DNA from 2 places in the Streptomyces krungchingensis genome. Region 2 is predicted to be linked to the other one. Evidence: riboswitches for the same ligand, from Rfam matches in the RefSeq annotation. Region 2 holds a riboswitch; the other holds the start of a gene.

Region 1 (6,302 bases), 4.9 Mb from region 2:
AGCGGTACCGCCGCCACGGACAGTGGGCTGATGAGCATCGGCGTGGTCCTGAACGCACTGCGCGACGAGTTCCCCGAAGTCACCATCTCCAAGATCAGGTTCCTGGAGTCGGAGGGGCTCGTCGAGCCGCGGCGGACTCCCTCGGGGTACCGCAAGTTCAGCGCCCACGACGTCGAGCGCCTCGGTCACGTCCTGAGGATGCAGCGGGACCACTATCTGCCCCTCAAGGTGATCCGCGAGCACCTGGAGGCCCTGGAGCGCGGTGAGCCCGTACGTCTGCCGTCCGTGGGCCGTCAGCGCGACGCGGGGGACGGCGAACCCCTGGGCGACTTCCTGGGCGAGCCCGAGGCGCCCACGGCGGCCCGTGTGGGCCGTGCCGAGCTGCTGGCCGCAGCGGAGATCGACGAGCGGGACCTGGCGGAGTGGGAGTCGTACGGGCTGATCGCGCCGCTGGCGGACGGCGTGTACGACGCCGAGGCGGTGACCGTCGCGACGCTGGTGGTCGAGCTGGGGCGGTTCGGGATCGAGCCGCGTCACCTGCGTGCGATGAAGGCCGCCGCGGAGCGTGACGCAGGGCTCGTGGACCAGGTGGTGGCCCCGCTGCGGCGCCATCGCAACCCGCAGACGCGGGCGCACGCCGAGGCCCGTACGAAGGAGCTCGCGGGGCTCACGGTGAAGCTGCACGCGGCGCTCGTGCAGACCGCGCTGGGCGTACGACTGCCCTGAACCGGGGCGCCGGCCGGGGCTCCGGATCGTCCACCCGTTCTGTGCCCGACTACCCAAACGTCCCGGGCACGGCCTAGGGTTGCTGTGTGAACGAGCTCGATGTCGTAGGTGTCCGGGTCGAAATGCCCTCCAACCAACCGATCGTGCTTCTGCGTGAAGTGGGAGGCGACCGGTACCTCCCCATCTGGATCGGACCGGGGGAGGCGACCGCGATCGCCTTCGCCCAGCAGGGCATGGCCCCCGCGCGACCGCTGACCCACGACCTGTTCAAGGACGTGCTGGAGGCCGTGGGCCAGGAGCTCACCGAGGTACGCATCACGGACCTGCGTGAGGGCGTCTTCTACGCGGAGCTGGTCTTCGCCAGCGGGGTCGAGGTCAGCGCACGGCCGTCCGACGCCATAGCGCTGGCACTGCGCACCGGGACGCCGATCTACGGCAGCGACGGCGTGCTCGACGACGCCGGCATCGCGATCCCGGACGAGCAGGAGGACGAGGTCGAGAAGTTCCGCGAGTTCCTCGACCAGATCTCGCCCGAGGACTTCGGCACCAACAGCCAGTGAGGCCCCGCGACCGCTCGTCGGTGGTGTCCGCGAAGGCGCGCCGGTCCCGGCGGCAATTGCCCGTGGCCAGTGTGGTGCGCCGCGGCCCGGGCCGCGAGCATTCGGCTAGCCTTTCCCCGCGGTGGGGCACGAGAAACCACTCTTAGGGTGATTATCACTCGGCGTGCCGAGTGTGGCGATCGTTGACGCACCCGTGGTGACTGCCTACCGTCGAGAAGGCAGGTCAAGGACGGAGGTCGGCGTGAGAAACAGCGGCGACGGTACGGCTGGGGGTGCCCCCGGACACGGTCCGGGGGAGAGCGGCCCGTACCCTCCCACCAGCGCTCGGCTCCGCTCGAGCAGGGGGTATCCCGACCACGGCAGCACGGGCGAGCACGCTCCGATGCGGCCGACGGCGGTCCCGGACGAGGGAGGGGCCGTTACCGAGGAGATCGGCTACCGCGGTCCCACGGCATGTGCCGCCGCGGGCATCACCTACCGGCAACTGGACTACTGGGCGAGGACCGGGCTCGTCGAGCCGAGCGTGCGGCCCGCCTACGGATCCGGGACGCAGCGGCTCTACAGCTTCCGTGACGTCGTCGTCCTGAAGATCGTCAAGCGGTTCCTCGACACAGGTGTGTCGCTGCAGAACATCCGCACCACGGTCCAGCACCTCAGGGAGCGCGGCTTCCGGGACCTGGAGCGGATGACGCTGATGAGCGACGGCGCGACGGTCTACGAGTGCACCTCGCCCGACGACGTCCACGCGCTGCTCCAGGGCGGCCAGGGAGTCTTCGGGATCGCCGTGGGAGTGGTGTGGCGGGACGTCGAAGGCGCCCTGTCGCAGCTGCACGGAGAGCGTGTGGACACCGGCGAGACGCTCGTCGGGCACAATCCCGCGGACGAGCTGGCACGGCGGCGCAACCGGGCTGTGTGACCCGCTGGGCGTCCCCGTGAGAGGCGTGCCGCTTCGCGGGCCGTCCCGTGGGCGGCGGGCCGCGCAGGGGCATTGTCAGTGGCGTGGTGCAGCATCGGACATGTGAGAACCGCGCCCACGATCCTGCATCTCGACATGGATGCCTTCTTCGCCTCGGCGGAACAGGCGTCCAAGCCGAGCCTGCGCGGGAAAGCGGTCGTCGTGGGCGGGCTCGGACCGCGCGGAGTCGTCGCCACCGCGTCGTACGAGGCCCGGGTCTTCGGTGTCCACTCGGCGATGCCCATGGCCCAGGCCCGCCGCCTCGCACCGAACGCCGCGTATCTCGTGCCCCGCTTCGGCCTCTACAAGGAGGTCAGCGAGCAGGTGATGGCGCTGCTGCGGGCCCTGTCGCCCCTGGTGGAGCCGCTGAGCCTGGACGAGGCCTTCGTGGACCTGGAAGCGGGAGACGCGGCCTGGGACGAGGGCTCCGCACGGCGCGCCGGGGTGAAGCTGCGCGCGGACATCCGTGCCGTCACCGGACTCACGGGCTCGGTGGGCCTCGCCGCGTCCAAGATGCTCGCGAAGATCGCCTCCGAGCAGGCCAAGCCCGACGGACTGGTCCTGATAGAGCCCGGCACCGAGCGCGCGCTGCTGGGGCCGATGTCGGTGCGGACGCTGCCCGGCGTGGGCCCCGCGACCGGAGACCATCTGCGGCGGGCCGGGATCACCACGGTCGAGGAGATCGCCGAGGCCGGCGAGGACGAGCTCGTACGGCTGCTGGGGAAGGCGCACGGACACGCGCTGTACGCGATGGCGCTGGCGCACGACGAGCGGCCCGTGGTCGCCGAGCGGGAGACGAAGTCCGTCTCGGTCGAAGACACCTATGACGTGGACATCCACGACCGGATGCGGGTCGGTCTGGAGGTGCAGCGGCTCGCCGACCGCTGCGTGCAGCGGCTGCGCGGGGCGGGGCTGTCGGGGCGGACCATCGTTTTGAAGGTGCGGAGGTACGACTTCTCGACGCTCACCCGGTCCGAGACGCTGCGGGGGCCCACGGACGATCCGGCGGTCGTGCGGGAGGCCGCCGCGCGGCTCCTGGAGGCCGTGGACACGACCGGTGGGGTGCGGCTGCTGGGGGTCGGGGTCTCGGGGCTCGCCGACTACACGCAGGAGGACCTGTTCGCGCAGGCGCAGGCCCATGCCGCGGCGGAGGAGCCCCCCGGCCAGGCGCACCCCGCAGACGAGGGGTCGCGCGAGTCCGGGGCGTCACCGGACGCGCCCGCCGAGCGCCGGTGGCCCGCCGGGCACGACGTGCGGCATGCCGAGCACGGGCACGGCTGGGTCCAGGGCAGCGGCCTGGGGCGGGTCACGGTGCGGTTCGAGACGCCCTACTCCGCGCCGGGGCGGGTCAAGACGTTCCGGACCGACGACCCCGGGCTGGAGCCGGCCGATCCGCTGCCCCTGGTCGCTCCGGTGGTTTCCCCGGACGCGTTGGAGCATCCGGGTCAGGGCTCGTCCGAGCCCGCGACCTTGCCGAAGTCACGGTCCGGCGGAGGCGGGGAGGGGGCCGCCACGTCGAGTCCGTAGTGGTGGTAGAGCTGGAGCTCCTGCTCGGGCGAGAGGTGCCGGCCCACGCCGAAGTCGGGAGCGTCCTTGATCAGGGCCCGGTCGAAGGGGATGCGCAGGGCCCCTTCCACGAGTTCACTGGGCTCCAGAGGCACGAAAGCGTCCCTGCTGAAGAGGCCTGTGCGTATGGCCGCCCACTCCGGAACACCGGTCGCGTCGTCGAGGTACACCTCGTCGATCGTGCCGATCTTGGTGCCATTGCGGTCGAACGCCTTGCGGCCGATCAGGTTGCGCGGATCGATGTCGGTCTGCACGTGCCCTCCACTTGGTCGCAACTCATCCGTAAGCACTACAAAAGAGCACATTCAGGCAGGCGGCCACTCGAAGGATCGTGTCTTGTCCTCGCTGGTAGGCTGACAGCGGCTGCTGACCCCGTGCGGGAGAGTCCTCCAGACTTCATCGGAGGCGCCGAAGGAGCAAATCCTCCCCGGAATCTCTCAGGCTCACGTACCGCACGGACGAGGTCACTCTGGAAAGCAGGGCGGTCGCCGACGGCTTCCGCTCTCACCGACGGTGAAAACCGGCACGTCGGACGGGCCGGTGAAACTCTCAGGTTGAGATGACAGAGGGGGAGGCCGTCGGGGTACCCGTGCCGGGGTGCCCCTCGAAGGTCGCGTCAGACCAGGAGGCCTCCGCAATGACCGTCCACCGCATTCCGCTCTCCGAGCTCGAACAGGGAATCCCCTTCGAGCAGCGCCACATCGGGCCCGACCTCGAGGCCAGGGCCAAGATGCTCGCCCACGTCGGATACGGCTCGCTCGACGATCTGACGGCCGCCGCGGTGCCGGACGTGATCAAGAATGCCGAGGCTCTGAAGCTTCCCGGCGCGCGTACCGAGGCGGAGGTCCTCGCCGAGCTGCGTTCCCTCGCGGACCGCAACGAGGTGCTCGGTTCGATGATCGGCCTCGGTTACTACGGCACGTTCACGCCGCCGGTGATCCTGCGCAATGTCATGGAGAACCCGGCCTGGTACACCGCGTACACGCCGTACCAGCCGGAGATCTCGCAGGGCCGCCTGGAGGCGCTCCTCAACTTCCAGACCGTGGTCGCCGAGCTGACCGGGCTGCCGACCTCGGGCGCCTCGCTGCTCGACGAGGGCACCGCCGCCGCCGAGGCGATGGCGCTGTCCCGGCGCATGGGCAAGAACAAGAAGGGCCTCTTCCTGGTCGACGCGGACGCCCTGCCGCAGACCATCGCCGTCATAGAGACCCGCGCGGAGCCGACCGGCGTCGAGGTCGTCGTCGCCGACCTCAGCGAGGGCATCCCGGCCGAGATCGCCGAGCGCGACATCAACGGCGTGCTGCTCCAGTACCCCGGCGCCTCCGGTGCCGTACGCGACATCAAGGCGGTCGTCGACCAGGCCCACGAGCTCGGCGCGGTGGTCACCGTGGCCGCCGACCTCCTCGCCCTGACCCTGCTCACCTCGCCGGGCGACCTCGGCGCCGACATCGCCGTCGGTACGACGCAGCGTTTCGGTGTGCCGATGGGCTTCGGCGGTCCGCACGCCGGCTACATGGCGGTCCAGGAGAAGTTCGCCCGCAGCCTGCCCGGTCGCCTGGTCGGTGTGTCCGTCGACGCCGACGGACACAAGGCGTACCGCCTCGCCCTGCAGACGCGCGAGCAGCACATCCGCCGGGAGAAGGCCACCAGCAACATCTGCACCGCTCAGGTGCTGCTCGCCGTGATGGCCGGCATGTACGCCGTCTACCACGGCCCCGACGGTCTGCGGACCATCGCGCGACGCACCCACCGCTACGCCACCGTGCTCGCCGCGGGTCTGACGGCGGGCGGAGCCGAGGTCGTGCACGGTGCGTACTTCGACACGCTGACCGTGCGGGTCCCGGGCCGGGCTGCGGAGATCGTCGCCGCCGCCCGCGAGCACGGCGTCAACGTCCACCAGGCGGACGCCGACCACGTGTCGATCTCCTGCGACGAGACCACCACGCGCCGTGAGCTCGGCGCCGTGTGGACCGCGTTCGGTGTCGAGGGCGACGTCGAGGCGCTGGACGCCACCGCCGAGGACACCCTGCCGGTCGCGCTGCTGCGCACCGACGACTACCTCACCCACCCGGTGTTCCATCAGCACCGCTCCGAGACCGCGATGCTGCGCTACCTGCGCAAGCTGTCCGACCGCGACTACGCGCTCGACCGCGGCATGATCCCGCTGGGCTCCTGCACGATGAAGCTCAACGCGACCACGGAGATGGAGCCGGTCACCTGGCCCGAGTTCGGCCAGCTGCACCCCTTCGTCCCGGCCGAGCAGGCACAGGGCTACCTCACGCTGATCACGGAGCTCGAGGAGCGGCTCGCCGAGGTCACCGGGTACGACAAGGTCTCGCTCCAGCCCAACGCCGGTTCGCAGGGCGAGCTGGCCGGTCTGCTGGCCGTCCGCGGCTACCACCGCGCCAACGGCGACGAGCAGCGCACCGTCTGTCTCATCCCGTCCTCCGCGCACGGCACCAACGCCGCGAGTGCCGTGATGGCCGGCATGAAGG
Region 2 (6,302 bases):
CGGCCAGGAACTGCTGGAAGTAGTTCGGGCCGAGGGAGAGCACGTCACGCGCGAAGTTCGAGCGCTCGACGGCGTACTTGACGTCCTTCGAGGTGATCGCGGAGCCGTCCTGGTACTTCAGGCCCGAACGCAGCTTGTACGTCCAGGTCTTGCCGCCGTCGCTCGGGACGCCCTTGCTCTCGGCGAGGTCCGGGACGAGGGTGTTGCCCTTCTCGCCGGCGCCGGGCTGGAACGTCATCAGCGGGCGGGCGTACAGCCGGCTGAGGTTGTACATGTACGCGTAGTACGTGTTGCCGGGGTCGAAGGAGTCCGGGACGTCGGACAGCTCGTAGGTGACCGTCCCGCCCTTCTTCGTGGAGGCGTTGACGACATCCTTGGTCGCGGCGTTGGCCCCAGCCGATTTGTTGCCGTTGTCGTTCTTGTTGTCATCGGCCTTGCTGCAGCCTGCAACGAGCAGGCTCGCGGAGCCGATGGCCGCGATAGCGGCCAGCGCTGACCTTCGCATGATGGTCGGGTTCCCCTCCATTGTCGGAAACTTGATGGACTCTCGTTGTCGGCAGGCGTCAGCGACTGCGCGGGTCGAGAGCGTCGCGGAGACCGTCGCCCAGCAGGTTGAACGCCAGGACGGTCACGAAGATGGCGAGACCAGGCACGATCATGAACTGCGGGTCCACCTCGTAGAAGGTGACCGCCTCCCTGAGCATGCCGCCCCACGACGCCTGCGGGGGCTGGATGCCGACCCCGAGGAAGCTCAGGGACGCCTCGAAGAGGATGTTGGTCGGGATGAGCAGCGTCGAGTAGACGATGATCGGGCCGACCAGGTTGGGCAGCAGCTCCCGGAAGAGGATGTACGGGCCCTTGGCGCCCATGCCCCGGGAGGCGTCCACGAATTCCCGCTCGCGCAGGGCAAGCGTCTGACCGCGGACGATACGGCCCAGGTAGGGCCAGTTGAAGAAGCCGATGACGAAGATCAGCACGCTCAGGTGGAGCGGCAGCCCTTCGAGCCCGAACGCGCCGCCCTGGAGGGTGGCGGAGATGGCGATGGCGAAGAGCAGGAGGGGGAAGGCGAGGAAGGTGTCCATCAGGCGACTGATGATCGAGTCGACCCGCCCGCCGTAGTAGCCGGCGACGACGCCCAGGATCGCGCCGATCACGTTGGACAGGATGGTGGCGCCGAAGGCGACCACCAGCGACACCCAGGAGCCCTCCAGGATGCGGGTGGCGATGTCGCGGCCGAACTTCGGGTCCACGCCCAGCGGGTGGTCCGCGCTCATGCCGCCGAGGCCGCCCTTGGGCAGCGAGGTGTTGGGGTCGATCAGATCCTGGTGGAAGGCGTTCGGGTCCAGCCCGAACATCGCCTGGATGGGCCGCGAGAGCACGGCCAGCAGGATGAGCAGCACGACGATGACACCGCCGGCAACCGCCACCTTGTCGCGCTTGAAGCGCGTCCAGGCGATCTGTCCCAGGGAACGGCCCTCGATCTGCCCCTTTTCGACACCGGCAAGCACAGCCTCCGGCTGCGCTTCCGGTCCCGCCCCGGTGGTCTCGATCGGTGCGGTCACAGTGACCCGACCCCTCTCGCCGGTGGTGACCGGCCTACGCCCGCCGCTGTCTGCGGCTTGGTTCACTTGCGTGCCGGGAGGTCGGCCGCAGATGGTGCGGCCTGGTGACCCGGCTGATCGTTCGACTTGCACTCGCTCACAGGATCGATGACCCCATGTCTGATGGGCGAGTCTTCAGTGCCGCCACGATCACGTGCCAGGTCTGATGGAGAAAGTATGCGCAACCGTGATGCTCTTAGGGGGATTCCGTTATCCGAACAGTGGGTAACGCGAGACGGACGGGGGGCAGTTGCGCCGGAAGGGGCCATGAGGCCCTCTTTCGGCACGCGTCCTCCCCAACCCGGACAAGCAGCCCTTACGCCGGTTCCCGTGCAGGTCAGGCGTGAGACACCGCCGCGGGGGACGCCTCCGCGACCGCCCTGCCACGGACGGCGGGCCGTCGGCGTGCGCCGTCAGTATCCGCCGCGGGCCGGCGGATAACCGTAGCCGCCCGCCATCGGCGCCTGGGCCGGGGCCGCGTGGGCCTCACGGTCGTAGAACGGCCGGGCGTTGGCCCGCAGCCACATGGCCACCGGGTCGTACTCGTCGGACATCGCCACGGTCGAGACGGGCAGCCCGTCGGGGACCGCGCCGATGGACTGCTGCATCATGGCGCGCACCGAGTCGACCGCGGGCGGCGAAGTGTCGTACACGTCAAGGCCGATGGCGAGATAGGGCGCCCCGAGCGCCGGCTGCACCCAGGCGCGGCGCAGCGACCGCACGGCGGAGGTGCGGTGCGCGTTCTGCGTGAGCAGGGCGTAGAACTGCGGGATCTCGATGCCCGGTTCGGACAGTCGCAGCGGTCCGGCGGGCTGCCGCTCCAGGCCCGCGGCGATGCGCCGCAGGTCCAGCCAGGGGATGCCCAGGCCGCCGCCGGGCGCGTGCGGATTGAGCCAGAGGCCGAAATGGTCGGGGTAGAGGGTGCGGGCGACGTCGAGGCCGTCGACCACCTCGTACGAGCGGTTCCAGCCGCTGGCCGAGAGCTCCTGGGCGGAGGTGACGCACGGCGCGTACCCGAAGCCGTCCACCTCCATGTTCCCGTACTGGGCGTCCGGGGACCCGGCCTGGCCGTGCCACAGGAGCATCCAGACCTGACCGGACGACGGGGTCGCGAGCGCGCGAAGGAGCGCCTCGTAGGCGTCGTAGCGCCCGGGGGTCACCTGGCGCAGCATGTGCTCGACCTGCCCGGCCGCGGCCGTGCCCGACGCGCTCACCCTCAACCGCCCCTTCGCGAACAATTCACGACGAACTCATCCAATACGCCCGAGCCACCGGTGACGAACCTGCGTCAACACCTCGACCGAGCCATGAAACCAGCTTAAGCGGCGATCCTGACAGCGACTTGACGCACGGCGTCACGGGTCTCCGTGGTGTCACCGCTCACGCGCGTGCCGGGGTCAGTGCTCGCGCTGGTAGAAGGGCCGCACCTGGGCGCGCATCCAGTCGCCCACCGGGTCCTGGGCGACGTCCAGGAGAACCAGGTTCACGGCGTGGCCGACCGGGACCCGGCCGAGGGCACGGCCCAGCGCGTCGAGCGGGAGGGTGCGGGCGTCGCCCTCCCACTGGGAGAGCTCGACGCCGATGAACATCACCGGGTCGCCGCCCTCGATGCTGGCCAGGCAGCGGCGGGCGCTGATCACGACGCCGGTCGCGGCGAACTCGGCCGACGCGGCGGACAGGAAGTCCACCGGGTCGTCCTGCCAGTCGGGCTCGAACAGCCGCACCCGGCCGCCGCTCGCCGGCCCGTCCAGCGGGGTCCGCCCCGCCCGGCACAGCTCGGCCACCGCGAGGGGCGGCAGCGGTACGCCGACCACGCCGTCCGGGTTGACCGCGATGCCGACCTGGGGCGGCAAGCCCCGGGCGAACTCGACGGCGGGCGCGATCGTGTACGAGAGACGGCCGCCGGTGACCTGGCGGAACTGCTCCTCGGAGCTGAACACGGGGACGTACGCCTGGCCCTCGATCTCCAGCGTCGGCAGGTCGAGGGGGCCGCTGTGCGGACCGCCGCCTTTCGGCAGGGGCACCCAGACGAAGCTGCGGCCGAGGACCTCGACGATGCGGGCACCGGCCGAGGGCACGCCGAGCGAGGCGGACAGCACCTCCTCCAGCTCGTTGCCGGGCCATCCGCCGTGCGGATGGGGGTGCGCCTGTGCCGGGAAGTCCATCTGTCTACCGCCTGCTTCGAACCACTGTTCCGGCTGGAAAGATTAGTGGGCGCCGGTGACGGCCCGGCCGTCGAAGTCGATCCGGCGCAGCACGTCCGCCGCCTCACGGTCGATGAGCACCGCCGAGCCGCACCCCTCGGGCAGGTCGCCCTTCTCCACGGCGCGCAGCAGCCGGGTCACGGCTCCGCGATGCCGCGCGAAGGCGTAGCGCGAGACACCGCGGCCCCGGTCGTGCTGGCCCCGGAGCGCCGTGCCGGGCGGGACGTCGAGCAGCAGCAGGTGCAGCGAGCCGCCCCGGCGCCGGGCCTCCCGGGCCAGCCAGCGGCGCACCCAGGCCTGCGTGCCGCAGTCGTGCACGACGACGCCGGCGCCGGAGCGCAGCGCGCGACGCAGCCCCGCGTAGTGCGCGAGGCGGACGAAGGGGCGGTAGACCGCGTACGGCAGCCATCGGGCCATCCCGGCGTCCCAGCGGTCACGGGTGTCCTGGGAGTCGATGCGCGGGCCCGTGACGGCACGGCGCATCAGGGTCGACTTGCCGCTGCCGGGCAGCCCCGTGACCACCACGACGTCGGACGCCCCGAAGAGCAGGCCGTGCGGGCTGTGCCCGGCGCGGGCCCTGAGGTCGCGGACGACGGCCGCCGGGAGCGGGCCGCAGGCCTCCCGGGCCGGGGCGCCGGGTTGCTTGGGCAGGGCAATTCCCGAGGTCGTCGCGTACGCCGTGGTCCTGTTCACCGTGATCGTCCTCCCCTTGGGTGTGGAGTCCCATCCCCGTCGAGTGTAAAGAGAAGGTAATGCGTCGTCTCTCTCGTTTCCGTACTCGGACTGCCACAGGCCGGTTACAGATGCGGACTGCCCCGATCGGACGGCGCGTGCAATGATGTGCGCGCCAACTGCATACCGGCCGCTTGAATCCGCGCGGGAGAGTCCTGGGGTACGAGTCCCCGGGCGCCGAAGGAGCAAGTCCCTCCCTTGAATCTCTCAGGCCCCGTTACCGCGCGGGCGAGGCACATCTGAAAAGCGGGCCGCTGACCAGTGGCTCCACCCAAGGTGCAAGTCATGACCACCGTTTCGTGGGGTCGTGGCGAACCTCTCAGGTTCCGATGACAGATGGGGAGGAACGACCTCGCCGTCATGCCTTGGGAGCCCCACCGATGAGCAGCAACGCACCCCGTCACACCGCGCTCGATGCCCTGCATCGCTCGCTCGGCGCGACGATGACCGACTTCGCAGGCTGGGACATGCCCCTGCGGTACGGCTCCGAGCGCGACGAGCACCTCGCCGTCCGCACGAATGCCGGTCTGTTCGACCTCTCGCACATGGGCGAGATCACCGTCACCGGGCCGCAGGCCGCCGCCCTGCTGAACTACGCCCTGGTCGGCAACATCGCCTCCGTCGGCGTCGGCCGCGCGCGCTACACGATGATCTGCCAGGAGGACGGCGGCATCCTCGACGACCTGATCGTCTACCGGCTCGCCGAGACCGAGTACATGGTCGTCGCCAACGCCTCCAACGCCCAGGTGGTCCTCGACGCGCTCACCGAGCGTGCGGACGGGTTCGACGCCGAGGTCCGCGACGACCGCGACGCGTACGCCCTGATCGCCGTGCAGGGCCCCGAGTCCCCCGGCATCCTCAAGTCGCTCACCGACGCGGACCTGGACGGCCTGAAGTACTACGCGGGCCTGCCGGGCACCGTGGCCGGCGTCCCGGCGCTCATCGCCCGCACCGGCTACACCGGTGAGGACGGCTTCGAGCTGTTCGTGGCGCCCGCGGACGCCGAGCGGCTGTGGCAGGCACTGACCGAGGCGGGCGCCCCCGTCGGCCTCGTCCCCTGCGGCCTGTCCTGCCGCGACACGCTGCGCCTGGAGGCCGGCATGCCGCTGTACGGGCACGAGCTGACCACCTCGCTGACGCCCTTCGACGCCGGGCTCGGGCGGGTCGTGAAGTTCGAGAAGGAGGGCGACTTCGTGGGGCGCAAGGCCCTGGAGGCCGCCGCCGAGCGGGCCGAGAAGAACCCTCCGCGGGTGCTCGTCGGCCTGATCGCCGAGGGCCGTCGTGTGCCGCGCGCCGGGTACACCGTCGTCGCCGGCGGCACGGTGATCGGCGAGGTCACCTCGGGCGCCCCCTCCCCGACGCTGGGCAAGCCGATCGCGATCGCGTACGTCGACGCCGCGCACGCGGCGCCCGGGTCCGCCGGGGTCGGCGTGGACATCCGGGGCAGCCACGAGCCGTACGAGGTCGTGGCCCTGCCGTTCTACAAGCGCCAGAAGTAGGCACCGGGCGCGCGACGGGCGCCATGGGCACCGGAAGGAAGCGGACCGAGGGAGCGCCGCGGGGGTACCCGCGCGCGTTGGTGCGTGACCTGTGCCCCGGCGTGCCGTCTCGTATCCCATGACCACCCCTCCCCCGTTCCCGGCTTCGTCCGGGCACGGGGTACCCCCGACATCAGCAGTCCCCCGCGTACAGGAGAATTCAGGCCATGAGCAACCCCCAGCAGCTGCGCTACAGCAAGGAGCACGAGTGGCTGTCGGTCGCCGAG

The links. A riboswitch is a leader RNA that binds a small molecule or an ion and turns the genes downstream of it on or off. The one in region 2 is predicted to bind glycine.
Region 1: it holds a riboswitch for glycine, as region 2 does, so the genes downstream of both, gcvP (aminomethyl-transferring glycine dehydrogenase) here and gcvT (glycine cleavage system aminomethyltransferase GcvT) in region 2, are expected to answer to the same signal.

What each region holds. Positions count from the first base shown of each region.
Region 1 covers NZ_JBPUKY010000001.1:2,312,766-2,319,067, reverse strand. The annotation lists gene ftsR (transcriptional regulator FtsR) at 1-726, shown strand, start outside; gene ACSYGO_RS10415 (bifunctional nuclease family protein) at 813-1,286, shown strand; gene ACSYGO_RS10410 (MerR family transcriptional regulator) at 1,528-2,202, shown strand; gene ACSYGO_RS10405 (DNA polymerase IV) at 2,305-3,768, shown strand; gene ACSYGO_RS10400 (PRC-barrel domain-containing protein) at 3,687-4,061, opposite strand; glycine riboswitch at 4,175-4,270, shown strand; gene gcvP (aminomethyl-transferring glycine dehydrogenase) at 4,445-6,302, shown strand, end outside.
Region 2 covers NZ_JBPUKY010000001.1:7,231,100-7,237,401, reverse strand. The annotation lists gene ACSYGO_RS31815 (ABC transporter substrate-binding protein) at 1-505, opposite strand, end outside; gene ACSYGO_RS31810 (ABC transporter permease) at 564-1,562, opposite strand; gene ACSYGO_RS31805 (enhanced serine sensitivity protein SseB C-terminal domain-containing protein) at 2,015-2,815, opposite strand; gene ACSYGO_RS31800 (enhanced serine sensitivity protein SseB) at 2,999-3,766, opposite strand; gene ACSYGO_RS31795 (AAA family ATPase) at 3,809-4,504, opposite strand; glycine riboswitch at 4,673-4,770, shown strand; glycine riboswitch at 4,771-4,883, shown strand; gene gcvT (glycine cleavage system aminomethyltransferase GcvT) at 4,918-6,036, shown strand; gene gcvH (glycine cleavage system protein GcvH) at 6,243-6,302, shown strand, end outside.